One region of the Lysinibacillus sp. VIII_CA genome, then DNA from elsewhere that is predicted to be linked to it. Evidence: riboswitches for the same ligand, from Rfam matches in the RefSeq annotation. Region 1 holds a riboswitch; each other region holds the start of a gene.
What was found. A riboswitch is a leader RNA that binds a small molecule or an ion and turns the genes downstream of it on or off. The one in region 1 is predicted to bind cobalamin.
Positions count from the first base shown of each region.

Region 1 (3,289 bases):
AGTATGAAAGCCATTGAAGCACTAAAAAATCATCCGATTCGTCAAAATAAGATGATCCAGCAAGCCGTTCAATCCGTCTCCACAAAGGATTTTGAGCGACATAGTGATTTTAGTCAACGTCAAAAATTACAGCAGCAGGCGTTAGCCTTACCACTATTCCCTACAACAACAATCGGTAGCTTTCCTCAATCTGATGAGGTGAAGAGAAATCGGAATGCTTGGCGAAAGAAACAAATATCGAATACAGACTATGAAGCATTTATTGAACTGGAAACAAAGCGCTGGATTCACTTGCAGGAGGATATGGATATAGATGTACTGGTTCATGGAGAATTTGAACGGACAGACATGGTCGAGTATTTCGGTGAAAAACTGACGGGCTTTGCCTTTACTGAAAAAGCATGGGTGGTTTCGTATGGTTCTCGCTGTGTGAAGCCTCCGATTATTTATGGAGATGTTGAATGGACTTCATCCATTACCGTGAAAGAGTCAGCGTATGCCCAAAGCTTAACGAAGCGCTTTGTCAAAGGGATGCTGACAGGGCCAGTGACCATTTTAAATTGGTCCTTTGTACGTGATGATATTTCTCGGAAAGATGTGGCCTATCAAATTGCTTTAGCACTTTGTAAGGAAGTGAAAGCACTAGAAACGGCAGGTATCTCCATTATTCAAGTGGATGAGCCAGCACTAAGAGAAGGGCTACCTCTTCGTAAAGAAAATTGGGGGGCTTACCTAGACTGGGCAATCAATGCCTTCAAACTTGCTACCTCGAGTGTAAAAGATACAACACAAATTCATACACATATGTGTTACTGCGAATTTAACGATTTCATAGAACCCATTAGTGCGCTAGATGCTGATGTGATTTCTATTGAAACATCACGAAGCCATGGAGAGCTTATTTCTTCACTTCAAGTGCATCCTTATACAAAAGGGATTGGATTAGGTGTATACGATATTCATAGTCCACGTGTGCCGAGTGAGGGAGAAATGTTAGCCATCATGAGAGATAGTTTACAAGTTTTAGACAAACATCAATTTTGGATTAATCCGGACTGTGGCTTAAAAACAAGGAAAGAGCCAGAAACAATAGCGGCTTTAGCTAATATGGTGGCTGCTACCAAACTATTGCGTCAGGAGGTGAAAGAATCTATATCGAGATAACGAGAGATAAAAGGAGTTAAGCAAAGATCAGGTTATCTGCCTGGTCTTTTTGTATCTGTTTATTATATTCAGAAAATAAAATTGACGTGAACATTTGAGCATGTTATGTTTATTACTAATTTCAAATATTGCATTACAAGTTTGAATGAAATTATTTTTCGTTCGATTAAAAGGAAAATGGGTGTAAATCCCATGCTGTCCCGCAGCTGTAAATGAGGAGTTTTGTTTCGATGACCACTGAGTTTTTTCTTGGGAAGGTGAAGCAAAATGATGATTCATAAGCCAGAATGCCTGCTTGTAAGAAGATTCATTGATGATCTACGAAAGATAGGGAGATGGATGGTAGCTTACGTATTGTAGGTTTATCTGTCCTTATTCTTGTAGAATAAGGTTTTTTTATGCCTTCTTTCTATTCAATTTGTAGATATGAACAGGGAATAGAGATAGGAGATAAAAAATGAGATGGACGAAGTATTTACTGCCTTACATGCTTGTTTTGACCTTCAGTTTTCTTGCAGGTTGTACAAGCACGGAAAAAGACAAAGGAAACTCAGCATCAACTGAACAGACAGATGAAAAAATGATTACGATTGGTTGGCCATTAGATGTAGGCCCATTAAACCCCCATACATATTTACCAAATCAGATGACTGCTCAAGCAATGGTTTATGAATCTTTAGTGGCGTATAACGATGATGGGACAATTACGCCAAAGCTAGCAGAAAGCTGGGTCATCTCAGAGGATAAAACTGCTTATACGTTCCATTTACGCAAGGATGTTAACTATTCGGATGGGACTGCCTTTAATGCTGATAATGTGATTCGCAATTTTGATGCGGTATTAGCGAATCGTGACATGCATTCTTGGATGGGCATGGTCAACCATATAAAAGAGGTCGTCAAAGTAGATGAATCAACAATACGTTTGCAATTAGACGAACCGTATTACCCTGTGTTAAACGAATTAGCCTTTGTCAGACCATTCCGTTTTTTAGGGGATAATGGCTTCCCAGACGGCGATAAGACAAATGATTCCATTCAATCAGCTATTGGCACAGGGCCATGGGTTTTAACCGACTATAAAAAAGACGAATATGCTTTATTTAGCCGTAATGAACATTATTGGGGAGAAAAGCCTCTCGTAGATAAAATAAAGGTTAAAATCATCCCAAATTCGGAATCCATTTCGTTAGCCTTTGAAAATGAAGAATTAGATGTCATTTATGGGCGAGGGGTTATTAGTTTAGATAACTATACGTATTTAAGAGATAGTGGCAAATATAAAACAGCTACATCTGAGCCATTGTCTACGAAAGCATTACTGTTCAATACACAATCTGGACCGTTAGCTGAGCTAAAGGTTCGACAAGCGATGCAATATGCTATCAATAAGGAACAAATGGTAGAAAGCATTACACATGGTACAGAAAAAGTGGCTAACACGCTATTTTGGGAAGCAATTCCATATGCCAATATTGATTTAGCCCCCATTATATATAATCCTGAAAAAGCACAGAAATTGCTAGATGAAGCTGGATGGACGCTACAGAAGGGTGAAAAAATTCGTTCAAAAAATGGTCAACCCCTTACATTAGATTTAATCTATATTGCTACTGATGCCATTCAAAAACCTATGGCAGAGTTAATGCAGGGCGAGCTAGCGAAAATAGGCGTACAGTTAAATATTGAAGGCGCCGATGTGATGGTCGGTCTGCAAAAATTAATGGATGATCAGGTTGATATTAACTTCTGGCGAACTAATGGACCGCCGACTGATCCACATAGCTTTGCAAATGAATCAGCTACACCAAATGCTAGTGGTGTTTATGAAGCAAAATTAGGCTTACCAAATACTCAAGAAATCGATACTAACATACATCAATTATTAGTCGGGACCGATGAAGAAGAACGCGTGCAGCTATACACGGATATTTTAACAATGTTCCACAAACAAGCATTGTTCTATCCAATATCGTATGAAACGAATCAAGTTATTTATCAACCATATATGAAGGATTTTGCACCACGTGCTTCTGAGTATGACATTCCATATGCACAAATGGATAAAGAAAACTAAGTATGAAAGAGAGAGTGTGTCGAACCAGGACAACTCTCTTTTTATCAT
Region 1 is NZ_JBNFXM010000006.1:105,725-109,013, forward strand. It holds gene metE (5-methyltetrahydropteroyltriglutamate--homocysteine S-methyltransferase) at 1-1,164, shown strand, start outside; cobalamin riboswitch at 1,285-1,477, shown strand; gene nikA (nickel ABC transporter substrate-binding protein) at 1,622-3,241, shown strand.

Region 2 (3,289 bases), on a different contig from region 1:
GTTTGTGCAACAGGCGATTTAGAGCTATATGAGGGGGCGACATTTTTAACAGAACGTCAAGGAGGCTCAGATGTTGGTGCAAATGTAGTAGAAGCAAAACTTGTAGGGAATGAGTACCGCCTCTATGGTGAAAAGTATTTCGCGTCTAATGCTGGAATGTGTGGGGTTGCAATGGTGTTGGCACGAATAGATGGTGCACAAGCAGGCTCTAAAGGATTAACTCTATTTGCAGTTCCATGGCGAAATGAAGATGGATCGGTTAACCATCTTCGTATTCGACGACTAAAAGATAAATTAGGTGTGAAAGCCGTTCCATCTGGTGAGGTAGAGTTTGATGGAGCACTCGCCTATGTAGTTGGTGATCCAAATAAAGGGATTTATTATATGTTGGAGGCGCTTAATTTATCAAGAATTTGTAATGCAGTGGCATCCATTGGTATTATGCGCCGTGGCTTCTTGGAGGCGAAGCATTATGTGTCAAATCGATATGCCTTTGGTAAACCTTTAACACAGTACCCTATGATTCAGGATACATTGGGTAAATATGCTGCTAAGCTGCATGTTGAAGTAGCCACGATTTTTGATCTTATTCAATTATACGACAAAGTGACAAGTGGTCAGGGGACAGAACAAGACATCATAATGAATCGTTTATATATTGCCATTATGAAAAAGGAAACGGCAGAGCAGGCAGTTCATTATGCAAGTGAAGCAATTGAGCTACATGGCGGGAATGGCTATATTGAAGACTTTGTAACACCACGCTTACTAAGGGATGCGCAAGTGTTGACTGTATGGGAGGGTACGGCTAATATACTAGCGTTGGAGCTTATTCGCTTAGTGGATAAATACAGAGCACATGAATTGTTTGTTCAAGAGATGAGCGAGCGATTAGAAGTATTAACAGACCATTCATTAGTGAAAATCGTTCAAGAGCAATTAACTAAACTATCGGCAACATTACAAATTTTTAGTGCTCTCGATGAAGCTACAAAAACGTTTGAAGCAAAGGATGTTGCCCAAAAAATGGCTCATTTATATGAAAGTGTCATCGCAGTTGAATGGGCACAAAAATTTGGTGGGAAATATGAAAAACTTGCGGATGTTTATTTAGAGCAAACTTGGTCATTACGACCGATTGGTGCTTCGATGAAAACCGTACAGTATTTTGATGAAATTGTCTAACAGCCTTTGGAGTCGCCTTGATATAGAGGCGACTTCTTTTAATTTCATGTATAATATAATTCAACTGAATATTATAAAGGTTCTTTACTTATGTAAAGTGAAAAGGGAAATCGGTGTAATTCCGATGCGGTCCCGCCACTGTAAGTGTGAGTTTTTTCAAATAATGCCACTGAAAATTTCGGGAAGGCTTGAAAAAACGTAATGAGCACAAGCCAGGAGACCTGCCTTTATAGCATAGACATGACAGCCTACGAGGATAGGATGGTGGATTTTGTATCAGTTTTTTGGTGCGATTTTGACCCCTCATCATTCGAAGATGAGGGGTCTTATTTTGATGGAAGAACACTTCTAACACATGAACGCACAAATCTACGAAGGAGGATTCACATGAAGAAATTTTGGAAAATAGGAGTATCGGCATTTTTAACGATAGGGTTGCTAGCAGCTTGTGGACAAGAGGCGAAAAATGATAAGTCCGCAGCTACAGAGGAGCAAACACAACAAGAAACATCTAAGGTGGAAGAAGCAACATTTCCAATAACTATAACGGATGCTATTGGAAAGGAGATGACTCTAGAGGCCCCTCCTGAGAAAATAGTGTCACTTATTCCAAGTAATACAGAGATATTATTTGGCCTAGGTTTAAAGGATGAAATAGTCGGGGTTACAGACAATGACGATTATCCACCAGAGGTAGCTGAAAAGGATAAGGTTGGTGGCATGGAGTACAATATTGAACAAATTATTGCCTTAAAGCCAGACATCGTTTTTGCACATGAATCTAGCATGTCTCTTTCAGAATCAGCCATTGCACAACTTGAATCGGCGGGCGTGAAAGTATTTGTTGTAAAAAATGCCCAGAATTTTAATGAAACCTATACAACGATTGAACAGCTTGGTCGTGCCACAGGGAAATTACCAGAGGCTGAAAACATCATTGCTGACATGAAGGCGAAAGTAGAAGCAGTACAGGAGAAAGTGAAAGACGTTGAACCTAAGAATGTTTTTGTAGAGGCCTCTGATGAACCTAATATTTATACAGCTGGTCAAGGCACATTTATGAACGCAATGCTGGAGATGATTCATGCAAAAAATGTAGCAGCAGATGGTGATAATTGGTATGAAATTAGTGCAGAACAAATTATCACAAAAAATCCAGATGTCATCGTGGTGACATATAGCTATGTACCTGATATTTTAACAAAAATACCAAAGCGTGCTGGTTTCGATACAATAAATGCAGTGAAAAATAATGCCATTGTGCAAGTAGATGAAAGCACAACAAGCCGTCAAGGACCGCGTTTAGCGGATGGTCTTGAGGAGTTAGCAAAAGCCATCTACCCTGAGGTATTTAAGTGAAAAAAGTAGTAACAGCCTATGTATTAACATGTACGCTTTTTATCATTAGCATTTGGTGTGGCGTAGCTATAGGCTCTGTTCATATTCCGATAGAAGTGCTGTGGAATCAGTCAGTTGATGAAACGGCTGCCAATATCTTTTGGAAAATTCGCTTGCCTCGTGTGCTTTTAGCAGGGCTAGTAGGGGCTGCCCTCGCTATTGCGGGAGCAGCTTTCCAGGGCTTGCTAAAAAATCCGCTAGCAGATCCATATACATTAGGTATTTCATCCGGTGCTTCTGTCGGTGCAGTCATGACAATTTTTTTTAATATTTCGATACCTGTTGTAGGCTTGTATGCCTTACCTACCTTTAGCATGATAGGCGCAATCATTACAATGGTTGTAGTTATGAGCTTTGCTAGAATAGTAGACCGTTCGCTAAAGATGGAAACCCTTATTTTAACGGGCGTTATCTTTAGTTCATTTTTAGGGTCGTTAATCTCGTTAATGATTGCCTTATCGGGAGAGGAGCTACGCCAAGTAATCGGCTGGCTACTGGGTTCTGTATCTATGCGTGGTTGGCCGTATGTTCAAATGATTATCCCATTCGTTATTGTGGGTTCCCTTATGCTGTGGACGCAGAGACGTGAGCTTAATGTTTTATTATATGGGGAAGAAAGAGCGAAGCATTTAGGTGTCAATGTAAAACGTAGTAAGTATTTGATTTTAGTAGGTGGTTCTATGCTGACTGGAGCAGCGGTAGCTGT
Region 2 is NZ_JBNFXM010000009.1:74,988-78,276, forward strand. It holds gene ACP3VS_RS13805 (acyl-CoA dehydrogenase family protein) at 1-1,185, shown strand, start outside; cobalamin riboswitch at 1,246-1,428, shown strand; gene ACP3VS_RS13810 (ABC transporter substrate-binding protein) at 1,573-2,544, shown strand; gene ACP3VS_RS13815 (FecCD family ABC transporter permease) at 2,541-3,289, shown strand, end outside.
Region 2: linked by a shared signal. The riboswitch ahead of ACP3VS_RS13810 (ABC transporter substrate-binding protein) and the one ahead of nikA (nickel ABC transporter substrate-binding protein) in region 1 are both predicted to bind cobalamin.

Region 3 (3,289 bases), on a different contig from region 1:
ATTTCCGAGAAGCTACTTTCCGAGCACTACGTCAAGGACTAGAACAAGCACAGAACATCCTGCTTGAGCCATATTATCGCTTTAAAATGAAAGCTTCCAATGATTTTATTGGCCGTATGATGACTGACATTCAACAGGCTGCCGGCACATTCGACGACCCAGACCTCACCGAAACTGACGTTGTTTTGACAGGACGTGCACCTGTAGCAACCTTTATGAGCTATAGCACAATCTTTGCTGCCTATACCAATGGGAAAGGCTCACTTACCCTCCAATTTGATGGCTATGATGTGTGTCATAATGCAGAAGAAGTAATAGCCCAGATAGGCTATGATAAAAATGCGGACCCTGAATACAGTTCTTCCAGCATTTTTTGCGCTAAAGGCAAAGGCTATACTGTCCCTTGGCAAGAGGCTCAAGCAGCCATGCACTGTCAGGGATAAGTCAAGTAAAGTATTTGCAAGGACGGTGTGTTAGGCTAATAGCCTCAGATGAAGCATGATACGCTGGCATAAATAAAACAAGCCCCCCGCTTCATGGAGGGCTTGTTTTCATATCGCACCGACAGCTTTCTTTGAGGGCTTATGGACCTGATAAGCAGGTTCAACCACCACATAGCCCTGCGTATTAGTGAAGTCGATTAAAACTTTACCAGGCTGACTTTTTAATAGTTGTAGTTGATCAATTAATGTTAACAATAGCTCATGGCCGTTCCCTCGTGGATGCCAATTTAAGTGATCACTATTTAATTCCTGAACCGCATCCAGAAATTGTTTATATTCCTGCTGCGCGAATGCGATTAGTTGATCCTGATGAGAAATTTCCATTAAATCATTTATATAAGTTTCATAAAAACGTATAACAATCGAGCATAGTAAGTCATTGACACGTGCAGCGCTTAACACGGGATTGGGCTCTTGTGAAAGGCGATCAAGGTTAGGCTTTGCTCGTGTTGAATCAATGCGTGTAATTAAGTGATAAGGTTCCCCGTTCACCTCATATATAATAGGGTTCGTCGGCATATACATCATAAAGCTATTCGTCTTCGTTTTCAGTTGATCCGTTAACGTTGCCAGAGCAAAAAGATGGCCTTCTACCTCACCATTTCTTATCCAAATAATGTCTTTATTATATAAAATTCGCTCAAAAAAGCGGTTGTTGCGAATCAGCTTCGTTGCTAATAATTGGTCAATCAGTGATTCAACCACCATTCTTGTTTTCGCTTTTTTAGCAATTTCTGTCCTTGGCTGCTTACAAATGGTCATATCTACAAAAGGCGTTTCCTGTGTTATCGTTGCATGAATATTCATCCTATGTGCATCCCCTTTGCGTACATATTTTCAAAACAAAAAGGACTTCCTTCTATGTTTGAGGAAATCCTTCGCTTTAATGTGATTCATCACACAATGCCAAACAAACCCTAAGTAAATGTGAAGGAGTTCGAAAATGAACCCTTTCATGAACTTTGGGCGTTTGACGTACTGTGACGAACAGAGCATTCTGTTTTGTCAACATGCCACCTCCTATTCCTCGTAGGTTTATGGTGTGTACTCATAACAGGCAGGTATCCTGACTCATGGTCATCGCCACTTTTCCCCTTCCCATCATTTGACAGTGGTTGCTGAAAAGTCGCTCACATTTACAGTTGCGGGACAGTGTCGGATTCACACCGACTTCCCTTTTAAGCAAATTGCACGCAATTTACACCTATTACTACACGCTATTCAATTGTCATAGGAATCGGGTGTGCTCCACATTCCTATTAGATTACTAAAATCAATTGTAAAGTAGTGGATTTCTAAAGTCAAATATCACAATATTTTCCAAACCATTTCTTCACTTAATCTTACAAACTCTGAAATTCTGACAACATGTCTTCCTATTTACTTTCATGGTATGATACTTCCTCAGCTTCATGTGGGTCATCTCTTTCGAAATCCCCTCGAATTTTCTACGCAGCATAATACTGAATAGCTTCGATTTCTTTACCGCTATACGTTCTGGTCTTTTCCAACGAATCAGCAAAATGGTCGTCTTTTTCACATATTAAATCAGCGAAACTAGTTAATGTTTTCTCCTAATACGTCCTTTACCGAATATCTTCTTTTTAACATCCGTATCACCTTCATCTATTTTTCGGCGTATATACTCGCATGAGAATAAATTTTAGCGAATGATTAACGGCTTTTAAAAAAGGATTTACGACACTTTTAATTTAGGTTATTAGTTATGTAATATTTGATAAAATAAGTTACGAGCGCAGGGGATTCCTGCGCTCATTTTTTTAACGCAAAACCGCAAGTTAAATCGGGATAAGACACTTGCATCATTTTGAAATACTAACATAAACAACCTATAAACGCACCTTAGACAAACCTATACGCACAACTACGCGATTCAACGATTCTCGCTACATCTGACAGCGTTGAGTGATGTAACTAAAGAGTAATAACTTCACCAGAGTATTGTCTTAATTGTTCAATGGCTACTGTTACGGCTACTTCCTCAGTCTCAATCAAACTCAATCCTTTTTTAATAGGACTCCAAAATTCATATCCGCAGTCTTCTTGCCACATATATACGTCTGTTGTAAAAAGACCATCTCTCCGTTTTATAATTTGAACTTTATATTGATGACTTGGAGACATTATTTCCTTTAGCATCTGTTCCATCGTTTCACCATCTTTACAAATAGTAATGTGTATAACTATTATTCTTCAAAAAGAAAAAAGCTTTGAGCAAAATCTTAAAAACAGGGGGCTTGGGAAGGTCATGCATTTTCAACACAAAAAAAGAGGTTTATGGTGTGTATTCGTAACAGGCTGGTATCCTGACTCATGGCCATTTCCACTTTTCCTCTTCCCGTCCAACTTAAAACGGTATTTTCTAAGGTCAAATACTAAGCTAAACACCAGTAATTGAATAAAAAAGGATAATAGACAATACTGCAAAGGTTTGAATGATAATCCCGATCACGCTACAAATTAAACCAGAAATTGCCAAACCTCTGCCATTTTCATTTCTTTTAGCAATTTCCTTTGTTGCCATTCTTGATAAAACTACTCCGAAAATCCCAAGAACTAATCCAATAAATGGTACGATGATAGAAAGAATACCAAGCGTTAATGAAATGATAGATTTATTATTCATTTCAATTTTTTCAACCATTTCCCTCACCCCCCAACAATCTAATGTTACGAATCACACTTCTTCAAAAAACAGTTCCATCCATTGAATTCTATCAATATTATTGAAATATATCTATTATTTTACAATATAAAAGGTTATG
Region 3 is NZ_JBNFXM010000015.1:90,924-94,212, reverse strand. It holds gene ACP3VS_RS17735 (elongation factor G) at 1-443, shown strand, start outside; gene ACP3VS_RS17730 (hypothetical protein) at 552-1,310, opposite strand; cobalamin riboswitch at 1,543-1,726, opposite strand; gene ACP3VS_RS17725 (hypothetical protein) at 2,439-2,672, opposite strand; gene ACP3VS_RS17720 (DUF4190 domain-containing protein) at 2,905-3,168, opposite strand.
Region 3: linked by a shared signal. The riboswitch ahead of ACP3VS_RS17730 (hypothetical protein) and the one ahead of nikA (nickel ABC transporter substrate-binding protein) in region 1 are both predicted to bind cobalamin.